Regions from separate parts of the Alteromonas fortis genome, predicted to be linked through region 3. Evidence: predicted binding sites of a transcription regulator. Region 3 holds the regulator's gene; each other region holds the start of a gene.
What was found. The regulator MetJ, encoded in region 3, represses methionine synthesis genes. The targets are predictions, from matches to a motif close to TAGACGTCTAGACGTCTA.
Positions count from the first base shown of each region.

Region 1: the regulator MetJ is predicted to act here: its motif matches at 4,696-4,713, upstream of thrA (bifunctional aspartate kinase/homoserine dehydrogenase I).
Region 2: the regulator MetJ is predicted to act here: its motif matches at 3,710-3,727, upstream of metK (methionine adenosyltransferase).

Region 1 is NZ_LR812090.1:3,515,904-3,523,172, forward strand. It holds gene thrC (threonine synthase) at 1-909, opposite strand, end outside; gene thrB (homoserine kinase) at 1,065-2,009, opposite strand; gene thrA (bifunctional aspartate kinase/homoserine dehydrogenase I) at 2,056-4,521, opposite strand; gene PCAR9_RS15145 (excinuclease ABC subunit UvrA) at 4,900-7,269, opposite strand, start outside.
Region 2 is NZ_LR812090.1:848,316-855,584, reverse strand. It holds gene PCAR9_RS03805 (phosphoglycerate kinase) at 1-264, opposite strand, end outside; gene epd (erythrose-4-phosphate dehydrogenase) at 382-1,392, opposite strand; gene tkt (transketolase) at 1,411-3,402, opposite strand; gene metK (methionine adenosyltransferase) at 3,798-4,943, shown strand; gene PCAR9_RS03785 (hypothetical protein) at 5,188-5,658, shown strand; gene PCAR9_RS03780 (3'-5' exonuclease) at 5,735-6,238, opposite strand; gene PCAR9_RS03775 (ABC transporter substrate-binding protein) at 6,572-7,269, shown strand, end outside.
Region 3 is NZ_LR812090.1:4,176,102-4,183,370, forward strand. It holds gene PCAR9_RS17835 (SPOR domain-containing protein) at 1-339, opposite strand, end outside; gene priA (primosomal protein N') at 472-2,661, opposite strand; gene rpmE (50S ribosomal protein L31) at 3,114-3,326, shown strand; gene PCAR9_RS17850 (hypothetical protein) at 3,501-3,818, opposite strand; gene PCAR9_RS17855 (malic enzyme-like NAD(P)-binding protein) at 4,465-5,700, shown strand; gene metJ (met regulon transcriptional regulator MetJ) at 5,788-6,120, opposite strand; gene metF (methylenetetrahydrofolate reductase) at 6,281-7,168, shown strand.

The sequences.
Region 1 (7,269 bases), 660 kb from region 3:
CTGACTAACATCCATCGCGTTAGACATGGTTGCAACGGTCGCTTTAGGGTCCCACTCGCCTGTTTTAAGGTAGCGAGGCACAGTGTCGTTTAGGTTAGTTGCCGCGATAAAACGCTTGATAGGAAGACCTAAGGATTTAGCAATCATGCCAGCCGTCAGGTTACCAAAGTTACCGCTAGGTACTGAAATAACAAGCTGATCGCGCTTCTCTTTAGGCAGCTGACTTACCGCTTCAAAGTAGTAACACACTTGCGCCAACAAACGGCTGATATTAATGGAGTTTGCTGAGTTTAAGTGAAGACCCTCGCGTACATCAGGATCGTCAAATGCAGTTTTAACCAATGATTGGCATGCATCAAAGTCAGACTCTACTGCAACAGTGTGAATATTGCCGCCTAGCGTGGTGAATAACTTTTCTTGCAGCGCGCTAATCTTTCCTTTCGGGAACAAGATAACCACGTTGATGTTATCGATACCATGAAACGCGTGAGCAACCGCGGCACCTGTATCACCTGATGTTGCGGTTAAAATAGTTACTGGCTTGCCTTCGCTGATGCGTGAAAGGGTTTGCGCCATGAAACGGCCGCCGAAATCTTTAAATGCCAGCGTTGGACCGTGGAACAGCTCTAGGCTGTAGACATTATCATTAACCTGCTCAACCGGCGCACCAAACGCAAACGCGGTTTGAACAATCTCTTCTAGCTCGCCGTTATTCAGCTCATCGCCAATAAGCGCGCGAAGTACTTCAATGCTACGCTCAACGAATGGTTTTTCTAGCAGTTCGTCAATATTATCTAGAGTGGGAATATGCTCTGGAAAATAAAGCCCTTGGTTTTTACCTAAGCCCCGCTTAACGGCTTCGGCAAAATTTGCTGTGTCCGATGAATCTTTTAAATTTACCAATTCCACTTGCTGTTACCTTTATAGTTGGGCAGATAGGCTGCCCTTTTAATCTTTTGAAAAATCACAGTACTTTTATAAATTACTATGACTTTAAGAAATCATGTGCTTTTGAGAAGTCATGTATCTTTGCGAAATCATATGCCTTTAAGAAATCATGACTTTTAAGAAATAATAGTACCTTGGCTTGGTATTTGGCACACATGGCTAAAGCCATCTTCGTTTTGAATGTAGTTCGCGGTTAAATATGCTGCGACTTCTTCCGCTTGCGCCTTGCTTGGACATACAGCAAACACCGTAGGCCCCGAGCCCGAAATACCAAAAGCTAGAGCTCCGGCTTGCTCGCTAAACGCGCGAGCTTCATCAAAACCTGGCAATAGCGATTTTCTGTAAGGCTCGGCAATAACATCTTTCATTACCGACGCCGCCAAGTCAAAGTTACCCGCGTGTAAGGCATGAACAAATACACCAAGTTGTCGGCCAAAGGTAAGCGCCGTCGCCATATCCACCTGCTTAGGCAAGATGTCACGCGCTGCCGCCGTCGATACGCTAATGCCCGAATAGCACACTGCATAGTACCAGTCATCGTTAAGAGGTAAAGACAGTGTGACCGGCGCGTCGCTACCTGTCATCAAAGTCATGCCACCTAAGTAACATGGCGCAACGTTATCGTAGTGAATACTACCGCTTATTTGACCTTCTAGCTCACCCATCATAATAAGTAGCGTATCTTCATCAAATGGCGTATCGAAGTAAGCATTGAGTGCCGCAAACGCTGCCACAATAGAACTTGCGCTTGAACCTAGACCACTACCAATAGGTAGGTTTTTATGTAGCGTTAGTGCAACAGGAGACGTTAGCTTTCCCGCTTTTTCCATCTGCTCACAAAAATAGTGATAGCACTTAGTGACAATATTGCTATCTGCATCACCCGGAAGTTTGTGGGCAAAGCGGCCCACTGTTTCCAATGAAAATGATTCAGCCGCTTTTATTTCTACCTCGTCACCTAGCTTGGTGCCGTCAACCGGCGCAAGCGCCGCGCCAAGTACGTCGAAGCCTAAGCTTACATTTCCAATTGATGCCGGCGCAAAGGCCTTGAATGCTTTCATATAATTTCTCTTACTTCGCTTGCGACATAGCTAATTAAATTAGCCATTAATGAGCCATCTGTTTCCAAGGCATAGTACGTAAAATGTCAGCAAATACCCCTGCCGCGGTAACCGTACCACCTGCACCGTATCCTCTGATTACGTAAGGAATTGGGCTGTAGTAGTCACTATTAATCGCCAGCGCATTCTCGCCGTCTTTAACCTGAGAAAGCGGATTGCTAGCAGGTACGGCCTGTACACTAACTTTGCACTTTCCATCTTCAATGCTGCCAATATAGCGAAGCACTTTCCCTTCCGCTTTAGCCGCCTCAACTTTTTCATTCATTGCAGCATCTAACTCAGGTAGCTGCTGCATAAATTCGTCGATAGAACAGTCTTCTGCAAATCCCGCAGGCAGTACCGACTCAATTTCTATATCAGAAAGCTCAAGCTCTAAATCGGCTTCACGGGCCATAATAAGTAACTTACGCGCTACGTCCATACCGCTTAAATCGTCGCGAGGATCTGGCTCGGTAAAACCGTTATCTTTGGCAGTTTGTGTAGCTTGAGACAAACTCATGCCTTCTTCAAGCTTACCGAATACGTAAGATAGACTGCCTGAAAGAATACCTTCAAAACGATGCAGCACATCACCTGCGCTGAACAGTTTTTGTAGGTTGTCGATAACAGGAAGACCCGCGCCCACTGTCGTCTCATAAAGGTACTGACGATTTGTAGTAAGTGCCGTTTTACGCAGCTTACGGTAATAAGCCATAGCGGAAGTGTTCGCCTTTTTGTTAGGCGTTACTACGTGAAAGCCGTTTTCCATCATATCGACGTACTGATTAGCGATGGCTTCATGGCTAGTACAGTCAACAATGACTGGGTTGACCAAACTGTTATCGTTCGCAAACTGATGCAGGCGCTCTACACTCAAGCCTTCACTTGCAGAGTCAAGTGCCGCATTCCAATCGCTGCTTAAATCAATACCTTGGCTGTTCAACAGCAATTTACGGCTATTGGCTATACCATAAACGCGCAGCTGAATATTGCGTTTTAAAAGTGCCGGCTGCTGCTTTTGAATTTGTCCAAGCAGTTCGGTTCCTACATTGCCACACCCTACTAGAAATACGTCTATGGTATGGCGATCAGAGAAAAAATTCTGGTGAATAACCTTTACTGCTTTCTTAGCACGCTTGCTTTCGATTACTGTGGAAATAGAACGCTCTGAAGAGCCCTGTGCAATAGCAACATTGTTTACTCGCGCTTGAGCAAGCGAGTTAAAGAAGCGCGCTGCCAAGCCTTTAGTTTGACGCATACCGTCACCAACCAAAGTAACAATGGCCAAGTCGTGACGCACTTCAATAGGGTCCAGCAGCTGGTTTTGTAGTTCTAGCGCAAAAGCATCTTCAAGTAACGTTAATGCACGGCTGGCATCTTTGCTTTGAATGCAGAAACTAATTGAATATTCCGAAGATGACTGAGTAATAAGGCTAATTGAAATATTAGCGTTAGACATCACCTCAAACACACGACTCGCCATACCCACCATGCCTTTAAGGCCTGGGCCGGCCACGTTGAACATAGTGACATTATCAAGCTGTGAAATACCTTTGACCGACGTCCACACTTCGCTTTTTTCATTACTGATTAGCGTACCAGGCGCTGCCGGGTTTAACGTATTTCTGATTAAGCAAGGAATGTGGTGCTGAGCAATAGGACCGATAGTTTTGGGGTGAAGCACTTTTGCGCCGAAGTAAGACAACTCCATCGCTTCTTGATAAGTAAGCTTATCAAGCAGTACCGCGCCTTCAACTTGATTTGGATCAGCGTTGTAGACACCGTCTACGTCAGTCCAAATTTCACAGCAGCTTGCGTCGATACAGGCCGCCAAGATAGCTGCTGAATAGTCAGAGCCGTTACGTCCTAGGGTTACTTTTTCGCCTGCTTCGTTAACGGCAACGAAACCTGGCATAATCAAAAACTCGCTACCATCGGTAGGTACATCTGTAAAACGTGCTTTACTTAGCGATACGTCGGCAATACTGTCTAGGTAATCGCCCTCGGCAAGTACATATTTAACTGGGTCGATAACGCGATTTGCGATGCCTTTAGCCGATAGCATAGCGCTAAAAAGCGTCACCGAGATGTATTCGCCAATGCTAAGAATACCAGCAGCAACATTATCTGGCGCGACGCCGAGCAGCTTGATGCCTTCAAGATGCTGTTTTAATACTGATAAGTGACTATTGATAAATTCCACCACGCTTGCGTGCTCAAACCCGTCGAACTCATCGTTTAGGTCATTGGCAATGCCTGTAACCGTGTCGTTCAACTTATCGAATAATGGCTGGAAATCTTCACCCGCGGCTGCTTGTTCACAAAGTAGTGAAAGCGCGTTCGTTACCCCTTTGGGGGCAGAAAGTACAACCGCAGCACCGTCGGTTTGGTGGGTTGCCGTGCTAATTTCCATAACGCGCATGTATCGCGGTGCATCGGCTAGAGAAGAACCCCCAAACTTTAAGACTTTCATATGCTGCTCCTTAAGGTTACGCATGCTAAAACGTGTGTAAAAAAAAGCCCGCTCTGTGTTAGGCGGGCTTTCGTTGTCTTTTGCTTACTTGCACTAGTCAGCGACCGCCCTTTTTAAGGTGGTAATTAACATAATGGTGCTGCGAGTAAGTAGAATCTTTTTCATACAAGCAATTTGCCGTATAGACGTCTATAAGTCAACCGCAGTTTTCACTACACTGTATTGCAAAATATGAAACACTCTTCAATTAATATTTCTTTTTAAGGTACAAATACGAGTTCAAGCTGTTATTAGTCGTCTTACTAGTACTCTGATAGCTTTAAAACCTGCTTATTTCTAAGATCATTCAAACAAAACTCATCCAGTGAAAACCTTTCTTTAGGACAAACTCGCCTTCAAAAATGGGGCTGTTGCACTTTGTTGGACCTCAGCAACCTCCTCTGGGCTACCTTCTGCAACGATTTCTCCTCCCTCATCACCTGCGCCTGGCCCCATATCTATAATGTGATCGCAAGCCCCAGCTACCTGCATATTGTGCTCAATCATCACCACCGTATTCCCCGCTTCAACTAGTGTGGTTAAATGCTGCATAAGTAGCGAGGTGTCTGAAAGGTGTAAACCTGTTGTAGGTTCATCGAGCACATAAAGGGTATTAGCATTTTGAGCACGTTTAAGTTCTGACGCTAATTTAATGCGCTGCGCCTCGCCGCCTGATAATTCAGTAGCGCTTTGCCCCAGGGTTAAATAGCCAAGCCCTACATTCATTAGTGTTTGGAGCCCCCGCGTAATGACTTGATTACTATTAAATACAGATAGCGCTTCTTCAACCGTAAGCGATAGTACATCAGCAATAGAGTGTTCGTTGTAACCGACTTCCAGTACGTTTTCGTTAAAACGCTTACCGTTACAAACGGTACAGGGGGAATAAACACTCGGCATAAACAGTAGTTCTACCGATACCACACCCAAACCTTCACAATGTGGGCATCGCCCTTTTGCGACGTTAAACGAAAAATGACCCGCATCGTACCCACGGGATTTTGCTGCTTCGGTTGAAGCAAATAAACTTCTGATTTGATCAAATATACCGGTATAGGTTGCCAATGTTGAACGAGGTGTCCTGCCTATGGGAGACTGATCTACCACAACTATACGGCTTAACTCTTCAAGCCCGCTTTCAATTCGCCCTTGCTGCAGCTCACTTTCATGCGAAAAAGCGTCTTGAGCAAGAAGCGAATTAGCGTCAGTAAGCAGTTCTCTCGTTTCTTTCGCTCGCTTCCCTTCTTTCTCGGCTGTACTTAAACCATCTTTGACCAACTCAACCAATGCTTGGCTAATCAAACTCGACTTTCCAGAGCCCGAAACGCCTGTGACGCAGGTCATCACACCAAGAGGAATATCAATATCAACATGGCTGACATTATTTCTAGACACGTCTTTTAACCGTAATACCCCTGACGAATTACGTTTGATACGCTGGCTTAGGGCTTTGTTGTTAAAAACATAGTCTGCCGTTGGGGAGTTTTTTATGCTTGCCAGCTTCTTAACCGGCCCACTGTAAACAAGCTCACCGCCGTTCACTCCAGCTCTCGGCCCTACGTCTACAAGCCAGTTAGCACCTTTGATAACGTAAGGATTGTGCTCAACAACAAGCAGTGAATTTCCCGTTTCGGTAATAGTGTGAAGCGCACGAATAAGCCCTTCTACGTCGCGAGGGTGAAGACCTGATGAAGGTTCATCCATCACAAAAACAACGCCAAATAAGTTAGACTTAAGCTGAGTTGCCAAACGTAATCGCTGTAGTTCTCCCACTGAGATACTTGTTGTGCTTCTATCTAATGAAAGGTAATGAAGCCCAAGCGCTATTATGGGTTTCACCCTTTCAATAATGTCGCCCGTAATATTGCGTATTACCTGACCACGCTCTGACGTATCGCCGTCAACTGAATTTCTTAACGCCTGAAGCTTTTCGTGAACTTGCTGTAGTGGCAGCCTTGAAAAATCAATAATATCTAAACCGTCAACTTTCACTGCTAGCGCATTTTGCTTGAGCTTTTTTCCACTGCAAACCGGACATGCTTCAACAGATATGAAGGGAGTAATTCGCTGCTTCATTTTCTCTTTTTGAGACGTTTTGAAAGTATCGAGCACATGACGCCGCGCGCTGATAAACTTGCCATTGTAGCTGGCAGGTTCACCTTCTTGTTGTGCTTTTCGGGTTTGCGCTAAATTATAGTTTCGATAGACGGGTAACTGAGGCATTTCATCAGTGAATAAAATCCAGTCACGGGTTTTTTGAGGTAGATCACGCCATGGAATATCAACATCAATACCTAACGATAACAGTACCCTTACAAGATTTTTGCCCTGCCACGCGCCAGGCCAAGCTGCCACAGCGCCCTCACGTATAGTGAGGCTGTCGTCGGGAACAAGGCGATGCGCTTGTGTGTCAAAAACTTTTCCAATACCGTCACAGTGTTCACATGCACCTTCAGGCGTGTTAGGGGAAAAACCGTCTGCATATACAATGCTGTGGCCCTCGGGGTAATCGCCTGCCCGGGAATAAAGCATTCGCAGACTATTAGAAAGCGTGGTGATACTGCCAACGGAAGAACGTACTGAAGGGGCGCCCCGGCGCTGATGCAGACCCACAGCGGGCGGTAAGCCTTCTATTGCGTCTACATCAGGTTTTTCCACCTGCTCGATTAACCGTCTGGCATAAGGTGATATTGAATCTAAATAACGGTG
Region 2 (7,269 bases), 3.3 Mb from region 3:
CTGTACGTCTAGGGCGTCGTTAAGGTAATCAACAACAGGTTGAAGAGAAAACTCATCAGCAGGCTCGCCTTCAGTAGGGCGACCAAGGTGAGACATCACCATAACTGCTGCACCAGCGTCTAGTGCTGCTTTAATAGTAGGAATAGATGCTTTGATACGCGCATCTGAAGTTACTTTGCCGTCTTTTACCGGCACATTTAAATCTTGTCTAATTAGTACGCGCTGGCCATTTAGGGCCATATCGCTCATGCTTGGAATTGCCATCGTCTTTCCTATGTTAATTTAAATTCAGTAGAACGTGTCAAAACAAGTGAAACACGCTCAAATTAACTGTGAAAGCTGCGCGGGCTGGTGCTACCAACCCTTGGCAGCATCAATGCTTTATTTTGCGTCGAACATCACTTTAGCGGTATCGAGCATACGGTTTGCAAAACCCCATTCGTTGTCACACCACACCAGTGTTTTAACCAGCTGTTTGTGACTGACTCTCGTTTGTGTGCCATCTACAATACACGAGTGAGGGTCGTGATTGAAATCTACCGACACCAAAGGCTCTTCGGTGTAGTCCAAAATGCCCTGCAATCGCCCTGCTTTTGCATTGCGAAGTGCTTGATTCACTTGTTCAATAGTTACCTTAGACTGAAGCGTTACGCTTAAGTCCATAGCAGTAACATTGATAGTAGGTACACGTACGGCAATGGCTTCGAATTTTCCCGCAAACTTAGGCAGAATGCGCTCTATACCGGCAGCAAGTCGGGTATCAACGGGAATAATCGACTGACTTGCAGCACGGGTTCTTCGCAAATCTTCGTGATAGGCGTCGATAACTTGCTGGTCGTGCATAGACGCGTGAATGGTTGTGATCGTACCACTTTCAACACCGAACGCGGCGTCTAGCGCTTGAATAACCGGAACAATGCAGTTCGTGGTACAAGAGCCGTTGGAGACTAATTTTTGTTCACTGGTCAACGTGTCTTCGTTGGTACCAAAAATGACCGTATTGTCTAAATCTGGTGACCCGGGTGACGAGAACAGCACTTTGCCAGCGCCCGCATCTAAATGGGCTTGCCCCGATGCTCTGTCATCGAACTTTCCCGTACACTCAAGCACAATATCAATGCCTAAGTCTTCCCAGGGTAGGTCTTTAATATCGCTTATCGCGAGCAACGTAATATCGTCGCCTGCCACATTAAGCGTGTTGTTTTCTAAGGCCACATCAAAACGGAACCGCCCGTGGGCGGTATCGTATTTAAGTAAATGTGCTATGCCCTCGGGTTTAGCAATGTCGTTAATGGCCACAATTTTAAATTCGTTATTGCGCTCACTTTCATAAAGTGCGCGCAATACGTTACGACCAATACGACCAAACCCATTTATGGCAATATTTACCATAGGCTTATCTATTACCTCTTACAGAGACAGTGCAGCCTCTACTACAGCGTCAGTGGTAATGTTGAAGTGCTTGAACAGGTCGCCCGCAGGTGCAGACTCACCAAAGGTGTCCATACCTACGATAGCGCCGTTAAAGCCGACGTACTTGTACCAGCTGTCTTTAGACAAGGCTTCAACCGCTACACGTTTTACAACACTAGACGGCAGTACGCTTTCTCGGTAGTCAGCAGACTGACGGTCAAATACGTCAGTTGATGGCATAGATACTACGCGAACGGCTTTGCCCTGCTCGGTTAGTTTCGCTGCTGCTTCAACGGCAAGCTGAACTTCAGAACCGGTACCAATAAGAATAAGCTCAGGTGTACCTTCGCAATCTTTAAGTACGTAACCGCCTTTAGCAATATCTGCAACTTGTTGAGCCGTTCGTTCTTGCTGCGCTAAGCCTTGACGCGTGAAGATTAGCGTTGTTGGTCCGTCAGTGCGCTCAATGGCAGACTTCCACGACACAGCAGACTCAACCTGATCACAAGGACGCCAGTTATCAAGGTTAGGCGTAGCTCGTAGCGCAACCACCTGCTCTACCGGCTGGTGCGTTGGGCCGTCTTCACCTAGACCAATTGAATCGTGGGTGTAAACGAAAATTGCAGGCTGCTTCATTAGCGCCGCCATGCGTACCGCATTACGTGCATATTCCATAAACATTAGGAAAGTTGCACCGTATGCCTTAAAGCCACCGTGAAGGGCAATACCATTCATCATGGCAGACATACCAAATTCACGTACACCGTAATAAATGTAGTTACCTGATGCATCGTTTGCTTCAACGCCTTTACTGCCTTCCCAAATGGTTAGGTTAGAACCAGCAAGGTCGGCAGAGCCGCCTAATAGCTCAGGAAGTAACGGACCAAACGCGTTTAATGCATTTTGCGACGCTTTACGTGAAGCAATGTTTTGAGGGTTAGCTTGAAGCTCAGCGATGATAGCGTCTGCTTTGTCGCTGAAATCTGCTGGCAGTTCGCCATTTACACGGCGTTTGAATTCTGCTGCAAGCTCTGGGTATTCGGCTTCGTATGCTGCGAAAGCGTCGTTCCATGCGCTTTCCGCTTTTGAGCCTTTGTCTTTACCATCCCAGCCCGCGTAGATATCGTCTGGAATTTCGAACGCGCCGTGGCTCCAGCCAAGCTTTTCACGTGTAGCGACAATTTCATCTTCACCTAGTGGTGCACCGTGGCAAGACTCTGTACCTTCTTTATTAGGCGAGCCGAAACCAATGGTGGTTTTACAACAAATAAGTGTAGGCTGCGCCGTATTCGCTTGCGCCTTTTCAATGGCGGCTTTGACTTGCTCAGCATCGTGACCGTCAACGCCTTCGATCACTTCCCAGCCGTAGCTCTTAAAGCGTGCTGGTGTATCGTCAGTGAACCAACCTTCTACTTCACCATCAATTGAAATGCCGTTGTCATCCCAAAAAGCGATAAGCTTACCAAGGCCTAGTGTACCGGCTAGTGAACATGTCTCATGAGAAATACCTTCCATCAAACAGCCGTCGCCTAGGAATGCATAGGTGTGGTGATCAACAATAGTGTGACCGTCTTTGTTAAATTGCGCAGCAAGTACTTTTTCAGCAAGCGCCATACCTACAGCGTTGCTAATACCCTGACCTAACGGGCCAGTGGTGGTTTCAACACCGGGTGCATAACCGTACTCTGGGTGACCAGGCGTTTTAGAATGTAGCTGACGGAAGTTCTTCAGCTCTTCAATAGGCAATTCATAGCCTGAAAGGTGAAGTAGAGAGTACAACAGCATCGAGCCGTGGCCGTTTGAAAGTACAAAGCGGTCGCGGTTGGCCCAAGATGGGTTCGCAGGATTGTGTGATAAGAAATCACCCCATAGTACCTGTGCGATATCAGCCATCCCCATTGGGGCACCTGGGTGACCAGATTTAGCTTGTTGAACGGCATCCATGCTTAATGCACGGATAGCATTGGCGAGTTCACGACGAGAGGGCATGTTGTCTCCTGATTTATTTTGTATCTTTTGGTACCACGATAGTAATTGATGTGAGCATTGGGGAACATCAATTGTCTGCTCTTGCTCTACTTCTAGGCACTTTTGAATGTGAGGCTATTCTTACCCATGCCACCTTTCAGTTCAATGGATTTTCATTGCCATTATCGAAAGTAAATCCAAAAACATCAAAGAAGCTTATAAAGCCCACGGTATTGTCGATAACACTTAATGTCTTTGTCTTTGTTATACATCGAAATAACCCCAAAAATGATCGGGTTATGTCAACTATTCGTAACAAAGAGACTTTTAGACGTCTAGAAGTAAAGACTGGTATTTATAACTTGTTTTAGTACAATATACGACTATTTTGATAATTTAACGCTTACGGAGCATTTATGGCCACGCATTTATTCACATCCGAGTCAGTGTCTGAAGGACATCCGGACAAAATTGCTGATCAGATCTCAGATGCGGTTCTTGACGCTATATTAGAACAAGATCCTCGCGCTCGGGTGGCCTGCGAAACGTATGTAAAAACCGGTATGGTTTTAGTAGGTGGTGAAGTTACCACTTCTGCATGGGTAGACATTGAAGAGCTTACTCGCAAAACAGTAAAAGAAATTGGCTATACGCACTCAGACATGGGCTTTGACGCCGATTCATGTGCCGTATTAAATGCTATTGGTAAACAGTCTCCTGATATTAATCAAGGTGTCGACCGTGCAAGCCTAGAAGAACAAGGTGCGGGCGACCAAGGCCTAATGTTCGGTTACGCTAGCGATGAAACTGATGTACTTATGCCGGCACCTATCACGTACTCTCACCGCCTTGTACAAAAACAAGCGGAAGTACGTAAATCTGGCAAACTAGACTGGTTGCGTCCAGACGCAAAAAGCCAAATCACTTTTAAGTACGAAAACGACAAGCCAGTGGGCATTGACGCTATTGTACTTTCTACCCAACACTGCGATTCAGTAAGCACTGAAACGGTTCGCGAAGCGGTAATGGAAGAAATCATCAAGCCAGTACTACCAAGCGAATGGATTGATGGAAATACGCGCTTTCACATTAACCCAACAGGTCGATTCGTTATCGGTGGCCCAATGGGCGACTGTGGTCTGACAGGCCGTAAAATCATCGTAGACACTTACGGTGGTATGGCTCGCCACGGAGGTGGCGCGTTTTCTGGTAAAGATCCATCTAAAGTAGACCGCAGTGCAGCATACGCGGGTCGTTACGTTGCTAAGAACATTGTTGCAGCAGGTCTTGCAAAGCGCTGTGAAATCCAAGTGTCTTACGCCATTGGTGTTGCAGAGCCGACCTCTATCAGCATCGATACTTTTGGTACAGGTGTAGTAGATGAAAAAACATTGGTAGCATTAGTGCGTGAACATTTCGACCTGCGCCCTTACGGCCTTATCCAAATGCTTAACCTTGAGCGCCCTATATACCGCCCAACAGCTGCATACGGTCACTTTGGTCGTAACGAATTCCCATGGGAAGCAACGGATAAAGCAGAAGCACTGAAAGCTTCGGTCTAACCCAATAAGCATATAACGCTTATTGAAAACGCCGCTAGGTTGTTACGCTTTACATTGAAGCTATGCAGCCTGGCGGCGTTTTTCGTTGAAGTCTTTCAAGTTAAACAAGCTAGCCAGCTAGATTAAAAACGGTAAAGGCTATTTCCAACCTTTGTTTTTGGGTCTATGCTTAAATAACGAACACACTATTGCTTGTAGTTACTGGTTGTTTACAAGCCATGATAACAACAACTTGGGCTCTTCCATGAATATGGTTACTGGTATTTTCCTCGCCTTTGCACTGGCTGTCTCAATAACGGCCTTGCCCGCGTTCGCGGAAGTAAATAATACCAACTACAGCCCAATTCAGTTTAAGAGCAAGAAGATAGCTCGGTGGCAGCTAAACAGTATGTACCGCGTTCAATCCACGACCGAAACCTACCTTTACGATAACACTTATACCTATCCAGCGGGCTCACAAGGTATGTTTAGCGCCAGCCGGCGTTTCAACACTTGGGTGCCGCAGAAGGTTTATGCAACCTACAAAACAAATAATACCGCTTTTCAACATTATGCCGAGTGGCTTTATTTACCGCACGATGTAGGTACTTTTACGCGATTAGGTTGGCTGCTTGGCCAAAGCGAAGGATTAAACATGGCCGTAGAGCTAGAGCATAGACAAGTTGGAGAAGAAGAGAATATGGCGCTTTCTTTAGGTGTTAATTACCTGTTCTAGGAATATAACTACCTATGGCTTAGCGAAGGCCGCGACGCCAAAATTGCGCTTCCCTTACTGAAAAGGCAGCACAGAATCACTTCTGAGTGAGCGCCATTGTTTTAGCATAGGTTTGCTGAATTATCATTGCATCAGAACTCGCCCGATGACGCTTTACGTCTAGTTCAGCGGAAAGACTGTTTTTGACGTCGTGCCAATTATCCATTTGAGACTCACTCAATATATATTCGAGGGCGCGGCAAGTGAACGACATTTCAATTTGCGCAACCGAGTACAGCTTTATCAGCCAAGGGTTATCTACCACCCATCCATCACTGTATACAACCGTATTCCCCAGAAAATTATTAAGCTCAACGCATACTTTATGAGGCTCCTCACCTCGTGCTTGTAACATTTGTTGAGAGATGCCGTGAAGCGATTCTGCTTTTGTATCCCAGTGTACCCAAGAGTCAAATGGCCTCAGTAGTTTGCACCACTTTGCACCATCATAGCGCACAATGCCTATTTCTATGGGGTAACTTGCCGCCCCAAATCCACTTGCTTCCACATCTATAATTGTAGGCAATGTTGTATTTCGCACTTATACTCCAAACTACTGTTCTCCTTAATTTGTGTTAGCAAAAGAGGATATCCTTCTCACTGGCACAGGTATTTTTTAATTTTTACCGTGCTCTGCGCTCTCACATAGCCGTTCACTAAACAACCATTTAGCTTCACGCCTTTTGTTCAATAGTAGAATCGTGCCACATTGGCTTATTTCAAGAAGCTTAACTCTAGAAGAAGTATAAAGGGTGTTTCATCGAAAAACTGTACACACAATGAGCAAATTTAGACTAAAGGATAATGCGTAAATAATAAAACGCTCAGCACATTGCTATACACTTTTAAGGGTAATCAATCAGGTGGCTAATCCATGCGTGTACATCTTATTTTATCAGCGCTCCTCTGCTTTATATCCTTCTTTAATTCATGCCAAGCTAAAAGTACTCAAGAGCCGCTAATTATAGGTATTGATGCAGATCTCTCGGCAGTAGCTGTAGAGGGAGGCGTTGCTATTACTCGAGGCGTAGAGCTAGCCGTCGAGGAAATTAACGCAAATGGGGGGATACATGGTCGTACACTTAAAGTGATTACGAAAGACCATCGAGGCAATCCTGCTCGCGGTATTTACAATATTGAACAGTTTGCGCAAATGCCAAATTTACTAGCCGTCATTGGTGGAGTACACACTCCTGTGGTGCTTGCGGAAATTGATATTATACATGCTAAGAATATTCTTATGTTGGTTCCCTGGGCCGCCGGCACCCCCATAGTAGACAATGATCATTCCCCCAATAACATTTTTCGAATCTCAATACGTGACGCTGAAGCAGCGTCTGTACTGATAGACTTTGTAAAATCCAGAGAATTATCTAATGTCGCTTTGGTTCTAGAGCGAACAGGATGGGGACGTTCTAACCTTGAGTCTTTAACTAAAGCGGCACAGGATCAAGGGGTAAACATTAGCGCAACCTATTGGATTAATTGGCAACAGAAAGATTTTTCTGAAGATGCTAAGGCGATAAAAGATTCGAAGGCAGACAGTGTCATATTAGTTACCAACGTGCCTGA
Region 3 (7,269 bases):
CTCTCTTACTTCAACTTCTACTTCGTATCCTGGCAGAGTCTTGATGTATTCCCACTCTTCCTCAGGCAGTTCAGGTAAAGACTCTTCTGTTGGGGCAACAGGTCGTGAAGCCTGAGTATCTACGTCATCCTCTACATTGTCTTTTATCGACCACAAAAATACACCGAAGCCAATCACTAGAGCGAAAATGCCTATAAGGCGAACGATAGGAAGCTTCCCAGAAACTGGGCCGTTAGATTGTGCGTTTGATCGCGTATTTGTGGCCGGTTTTCTACCTTTACCAGCAGCCTTCTTTTTTTGAGGAGAGCGTCCACGAGAGACATAATCGCGTTGAGCCATAGTCGGCAATATTCCTACTTGTTATCGTTGTTTGTATGCGTAAGAAAACGTCATATACCAAGTCTATTAGAAGGGCTAGTGTTTCAGCCTCTTCAATCTTGTTAAAATTTTAACGTATTGCTATCCAACAAGCTAACTGAAATCGGTAGGATCGATATCTATCGACCACCTTACTTTCATAGCCTGCGGTAACGCCTGTAAAAATGGCAGCGCCAAACGCAGCGCGTTATGAAGCGGCGCACGCTTTTCATGGCTACATACCAGCATAAACCGAAACCTGCCTTGCCGTTTTTCAATTAAGCAAGGAAACGGACCGTTTATATCAATGGCGTGCTGTTGATTAAACACCTGCTTACTTTCCTGTAGAAAGCGATAAGCCAAACTGCTATCGGTAGCCTCTGCGCGAATAACAAACTGGCTAATAAAAGGGGGTAACCCTGCTGCCTTACGCTCCATTAAAGCGTGCCGTGCGAAATGCCCATAGCCATTGTGCACTAAATCTTGTAGCAAAGGGTGATGGGGGTTGTGGGTTTGAAGCCGCATTTCACCAGGTTTGCTGGCGCGCCCTGCTCTTCCAGCAAGCTGAGTAACAAGCTGGGCAAGCTTTTCTGGCGCTCTGAAATCCGCGCTAAAAAGTGCACCATCACAATCTAGCACTGCTACTAGGGTGACATGAGGAAAGTGATGACCCTTTGATAGTATCTGGGTGCCTACCAGAAGCTGGTACTCTTGGCGATTAATAGCATCAAGGGTTTGGTGAAGCTTGTCTTTGCCCCGCACGGTGTCACTGTCAATACGTACTTGTTTAATGCCTGGGAATAAACTTGCAAGCCCTTGCTCCACTTGCTCGGTCCCCGTACCTGCCGTTACTAATTCATTGTGATGGCACGCTTCGCAGTTCGATGGCATTGAGCGCATGCCACCGCAGTGGTGGCACTGTAGCCGGTTTTGGGCTTTGTGTACGGTATAAGGGCGGTCACAGCGCTTACACGTTACGGTTTCACCACAGCGATGACAAAGTAGCGCTGGCGCATAACCTCTCCGATTCACAAACACCAATACCTGATTTCCTGCGCTAATGTGCTGGCGCATTATGGTTAGCAAGCCTTGCGAAATGCCGTAATGAATAGGTTGGTCGCGCGCATCCAGCACATGCTGATGTGTGCTTTTCGCACCTCCCGCTCGCTTAGTTAACTGTAAATGAGCATAGCGGCCGCTTAGTGCATTGTTGAGTGTTTCAAGCGCGGGCGTGGCACTGCCTAGTAAAAGAGGAATATTGTGCTGCTTGGCACGCATGGCTGCTAAGTCACGGGCGTGGTAGCGAAGCCCATCTTGCTGTTTAAAAGACTCGTCATGCTCTTCATCCACAATTAACATGCCGGGGTTATGCAGCGGCGTGAAAATAGCCGAACGAGTACCAATGATAATACCGAGTTCACCGGCTTTAGCACGCTGCCAAACATGTAAACGTTCTTTATCAGAAATCTGAGAATGCAAAACGCCCACCGCAATGCCAAAGCGCTTCTCAAAACGAGATACCGTCTGAGGTGTAAGCCCAATTTCTGGCACAAGAATAAGCACTTGTTTTCCGTCGCGCAGTAAAGGTTCAATGGCTTGAAGGTACACTTCCGTTTTACCGCTACCGGTAACCCCTTCAAGTAAACTTACCGCGAAGTTACCTTGCTGACGATTAAGCGCAGCAATGGCAACTGACTGTTCAGTGTCTGGAATTGGCTTTTCAGAAAGCGATAACGAGGAAAGCCAACTACCTGGCTTAAATTCAGGTGCTATTTCTTCGATACGTACCAAAGACTTTTCAACAAGCGCTTTAACTGCAGGTGCACCATACTGTTTTCGCGCTTGCGACGCTAATAAAGCTCCACCAGCCAGCGCGGAAAAACAAGCTTGTTGCTTCGGCGCTCGCGATAGCGTTTCTGCAGCCGTTTGCTCACCATCTTCGGTAAACATTAGCATGTCTTGTGGCGTGGGGGCCGCCGACTCGCCTTTGCGTAATAAAACAGGCAACATGGCGTGCAGTACTTCACCTGGCGCATGATGGTAATACTGCCAAAGCCACTGAGCCATTTTCAGCAACACATCATCTATAATGGGGCTATCGTCAAGTACCGACTCGATAGCTTTTAACTTATCGACGTTGTCAATTTCACTTTCAGTTTTTTGTAGAGTTTCGACGACCACACCCACCAATTTGCGTGGGCCAAAAGGCACAACCACTCTTACACCCGCACTGAGTGCGTTGTCGTGGGTATATGTGAAAAGTTGGCGCAGTGGCACTGGCACGGCAACTTGGATAAAGGCCATTGCGAACGTTCTACCTTATTTGATGACTTTTACAGCGCGCAAATTGCTTGCTGAGCGTCTTACACTGAAACTATTTATTTAGAGGCTACATGCATACCTGTAGGTTACAGCAATGTGCGCTGCTAGCAGCTAGCTACACCCCTAGCTATACCTTTTGCTATTACCGCACAATTTTGCCATTAGCGCACATGGGCCTAGCCTTGAAAGACAAATATTTAAACATATTTTACTGGTAAGCATGAAAGGAATGTTGTTTGTTTAGGCGTCTTGTTGAGTTCTCTTGTTTAACATTTGGACAAAAACCGCTTGATCAAGCCACTTCCATCCTATATTATGCGCCGCTCTTTTTGCGATGGGTTGTTCGTTGAACGACTTATCATTTGAATTAAGTAACGTATGGTGTGCGACTTCGGGTTGTATAGCGATACGGCCTTATTATTTGAGGTAACCCAATGAAACAAGATATCCACCCTAAATACGAAGAAATCAAAGCAACTTGCTCATGCGGTAACGTATTGAACATCCGCTCTACGCTTGGTAAAGACATCAACCTAGACGTATGTTCTTCATGCCACCCATTCTACACTGGTAAGCAACGTAACGTTGATACTGGTGGTCGTGTTGACCGCTTCAAGAAGCGTTTCGGTGCATTGGGCAAAAAGTAAGCCTGATATCGAGTTCGAAAAAAGCGCCTATATGGCGCTTTTTTATTGCCTGAAGGTTACTATTCATGTCAGAAACTACTGTTGAATAGCTTCCACTTATGCAAGCGCCTCTAATTAAAAGCTAATTGATCATATCAATAACGCTTACACTTAAAATCAAAACACTCATTATACTTAATGAAATTTTTTGATTCCTGACAGATGTTTATCCCAGTTTCCTCTACTTTGTTTTTTACACGCCTCTTCACTGTCAAAATAAATACCAACAGGAATAGACTTTATAGATTCAAGGGCTATATTCACCTGGTTTATGAAGTCCATATCCCAACCGCTTATCAATGCTTGCTGTTTCTCCCGCTCCGTATTAAAGATGGCAATAACTTTAGGCGCTTTCCAAGGCCCTAGATGTGTAAGCCATACAAAACCATTATGGTCAGATTTTACGTTTTCACACACGTCAGTTAGCACTGCGACTAGTTTTCTTTCTGTCATATTCTTTGTTTCAAAAGCTAGCTTGAAAGGTTTCTTGTCGTATTTTACCAGATAAATGAAAGCGAAATTAAAGAGGTTTATCTTTGTGCAATATTATCTAGCACTGTTTTTAAGAATATAAATTGATAAGTATTTTAGCCGTTAAAGCACCCGCATCTACAATACCATTACAATACACCCTCAAAATATTAAGCGGATTAACAATAAATTTTATGAATGACAATTATAGGCTTATTTTACTGGTCTAATTAGTATGCCTAACCTACATTGATAATTGAGAATTCTGATCAGATATGTACACAGTGATTGGCTGTGTTAGAGTTGCGATCGGCACCTTGATAGTGAGCATTAATTTTATGAATAATGCTTTACTATAAAGGCTCGTGGCGCTTTTGGATATAAATGTAGGTCTAAATGTTAGTCCTAATATCAACAGCGATATGTGAGGAAAATCAGAAAGCGTTAACGCTAGGTCTGCAGTTTCCAACGTACCACACCAGTGCTCACAACTATTTATAATCACTTTTGTCATTAGTTGGTTGTAACGCGCTTATGTTTATCTACCTATAACTACAACGATAATAAAATAGCTACAGAGCGTGAACGAAAACACCGATGAACCCTACATCTAAGGATACTTTTTTACATGTCAGATTTTAGACAACGCGCACTTGACTATCACGCCAAACCCACGCCTGGAAAAATTCGCGTAGAGCTATCTAAGCCTGCCGATAGTGTTGACGATCTTGCTCTTGCTTATAGCCCGGGCGTTGCCGAACCGGTGAGAGAAATCGCCGAAGATGCAGATAATGCCTATAAATATACGGGTAAAGGCAACCTTATTGCTGTTATTAGTAACGGAACGGCAATTTTAGGATTAGGCAATTTAGGCCCATTAGCTTCAAAACCTGTCATGGAAGGTAAAGCGCTTCTATTTAAACGCTTTGCTGGTTTAGATGCCATTGATATTGAAGTGAAACATCGTACGACGGAAGAATTCATCAATACTGTAGCCAATATTGCTGATACGTTTGGCGGTATTAACCTAGAAGATATCAAAGCGCCGGAATGCTTTGAAATTGAGCAAGAGCTTATTAAGCGCTGTAGAATCCCAGTATTCCATGATGATCAGCACGGCACCGCTATTGTAACCGCCGCAGGTATGCTTAACGCTTTAGAGATTCAGGGCAAAAATATAGAGAACGCTAAAATTGTTTGCATGGGCGCTGGCGCAGCAGCGGTTGCCTGTATGGAGCTACTGATTAAGTGTGGTGCCCAGCGTGAGCGTATCTACATGTTAGATAGGAAAGGCGTTATCCACACTCGTCGCGAAGATTTAACTGAGCACAAGAAGCTGTTTGCTAACAACACTGATAAGCGCACCCTTGAAGATGTAATGGAAGGCGCAGATATCTTTGTCGGTGTATCAGGCCCTGATGTTTTACCGCCAGAAGCGCTTTCTTTGATGGCTGAAAATCCAATTGTATTTGCATGCTCTAACCCTGACCCAGAGATAAAGCCTGAACTCGCTCACGAAGTACGTAAAGACCTAATTATGGCTACTGGACGCTCAGACTACCCTAATCAGGTAAACAACGTGCTGTGCTTTCCATTTATTTTCCGTGGCGCTCTAGACGTTCGCGCTACAGCTATTAATGACGAGATGAAAGTGGCGGCAGTTGAAGCCCTTCGTGCTATTACAAAAGAACCCGTCCCAGAGGAAGTATTAGCCGCAAGTAAAAGTGACAGCCTAACGTTTGGTAAGGATTATATTATTCCCAAGCCTATGGACCCACGTCTGTGCGAGCGTATTGCTACCGCTGTATCTAAGGCGGCTATTGAGTCGGGCGTTGCACGAGTGCCTGAAAACCCGGAAGAATAAAGATACAAAAAAACGGCGCTGTGTTGTAGGTAATTACTTACATCCGCTAACATACAATACAGGGCCGTGTCTCTTAAATGCTAGATATCAGTCGTCTTCAGACACATCATTTTCGAAGCTTGGATCAATACCCATTTCTTCCATAATGCGCCTAGCTTCAGCCGGCACGCGATTAGGGTTGTCTTTACGCAGGTCATCGTCGTTAGGCAAAGGTTGTCCGGTAAACGCGTGTAAAAACGCTTCACACAACAGTTCCGAATTAGTGGCGTGGCGCAAATTATTGATTTGGCGGCGGGTACGCTCATCAGTAAGTGCTTTAAGCACATTAATAGGTATAGAGACAGTGACTTTCTTTACCTGCTCGCTCTTTTTCCCATGCTCTGCGTAGGGGTGAATATATTTACCGTTCCATTCTGCCATTGTACTAACTCGGTCTACTCTTTTTATATTATGAAGAGAAATTCTAAACAAGTTCACGAAAAGGTCAATTGAGCAGTGTAAACCTCTTGACGTCTAGACATATATTCTTTAATTTAGACGTCTAAACGTCTATAAGATTAAATTTTTGAGAGTATAAACCATGGTTTCTTACGCACAAGGTATCGATGCATTAAACCAGTCCCTGTCGGAGCTGCGTGATATTGATGTATCTTTTGAATTCTTTCCGCCTAAAACGGAAGCCATGGAACAAACCCTGTGGAAGTCGGTTGAACGTCTAGCCCCGCTAAAGCCAAGCTACATGTCGGTTACTTACGGCGCCAATAGCGGTGAACGTGACAGAACCCACGATGTGGTAAAACGTATTCAACAGCAAACAGGCGTTGCTGCCGTTCCTCACTTAACCTGTGTCGACGCAAGCCGTGATGAATTAAAGCAAATTGCAAGAGACTACTGGGATTCTGGCATTCGCCGTATTGTCGCCCTGCGTGGCGACTTGCCTAAAGGGGTAGACAAAACAGAGATGTATGCCTCTGACTTAGTTGCCTTACTAAAAGACGTTGCCGATTTTGATATTTCAGTTGCTGCCTACCCAGAAAAACACCCTGAAGCGCCAAATGCGCAGTTCGACTTGCTAAACCTTAAACGCAAAGCTGAAGCTGGCGCTACCGAAGCGATAACCCAGTTCTTCTTCGATACGAGTGTTTACCTGCGATTTAGAGACCGTGCAGCCGCCGCGGGAGTAGACTTAGACATAGTTCCAGGAATTTTACCTGTGACTAACTACCAAACGTTAGTAAGGTTTGCTGGCTTTACAGACGTGCACGTTCCGGGCTGGTTGCACAAGATGTTCGACGGTCTTGATGCAGATGATCAAGCCACTCGTAACCTAATAGGCGCTAATATTGCCATGGACCAAGTGAAGGTACTGGCAAAAGAAGGGGTGAAGCACTTTCACTTCTATACTCTCAACCGTAGTGAACTAAGCTATGCAATCTGTCATATGCTAGGTGTGCGCTCCGGCGATTGATTTTGTGTAGCGGTAACAAAGCTATACAAGTAGATAACTAAAGGCGCATTCCATGCGCCTTTGTTGTATAAAGTATTGATTAACCTTTTGCCACTGAAGCC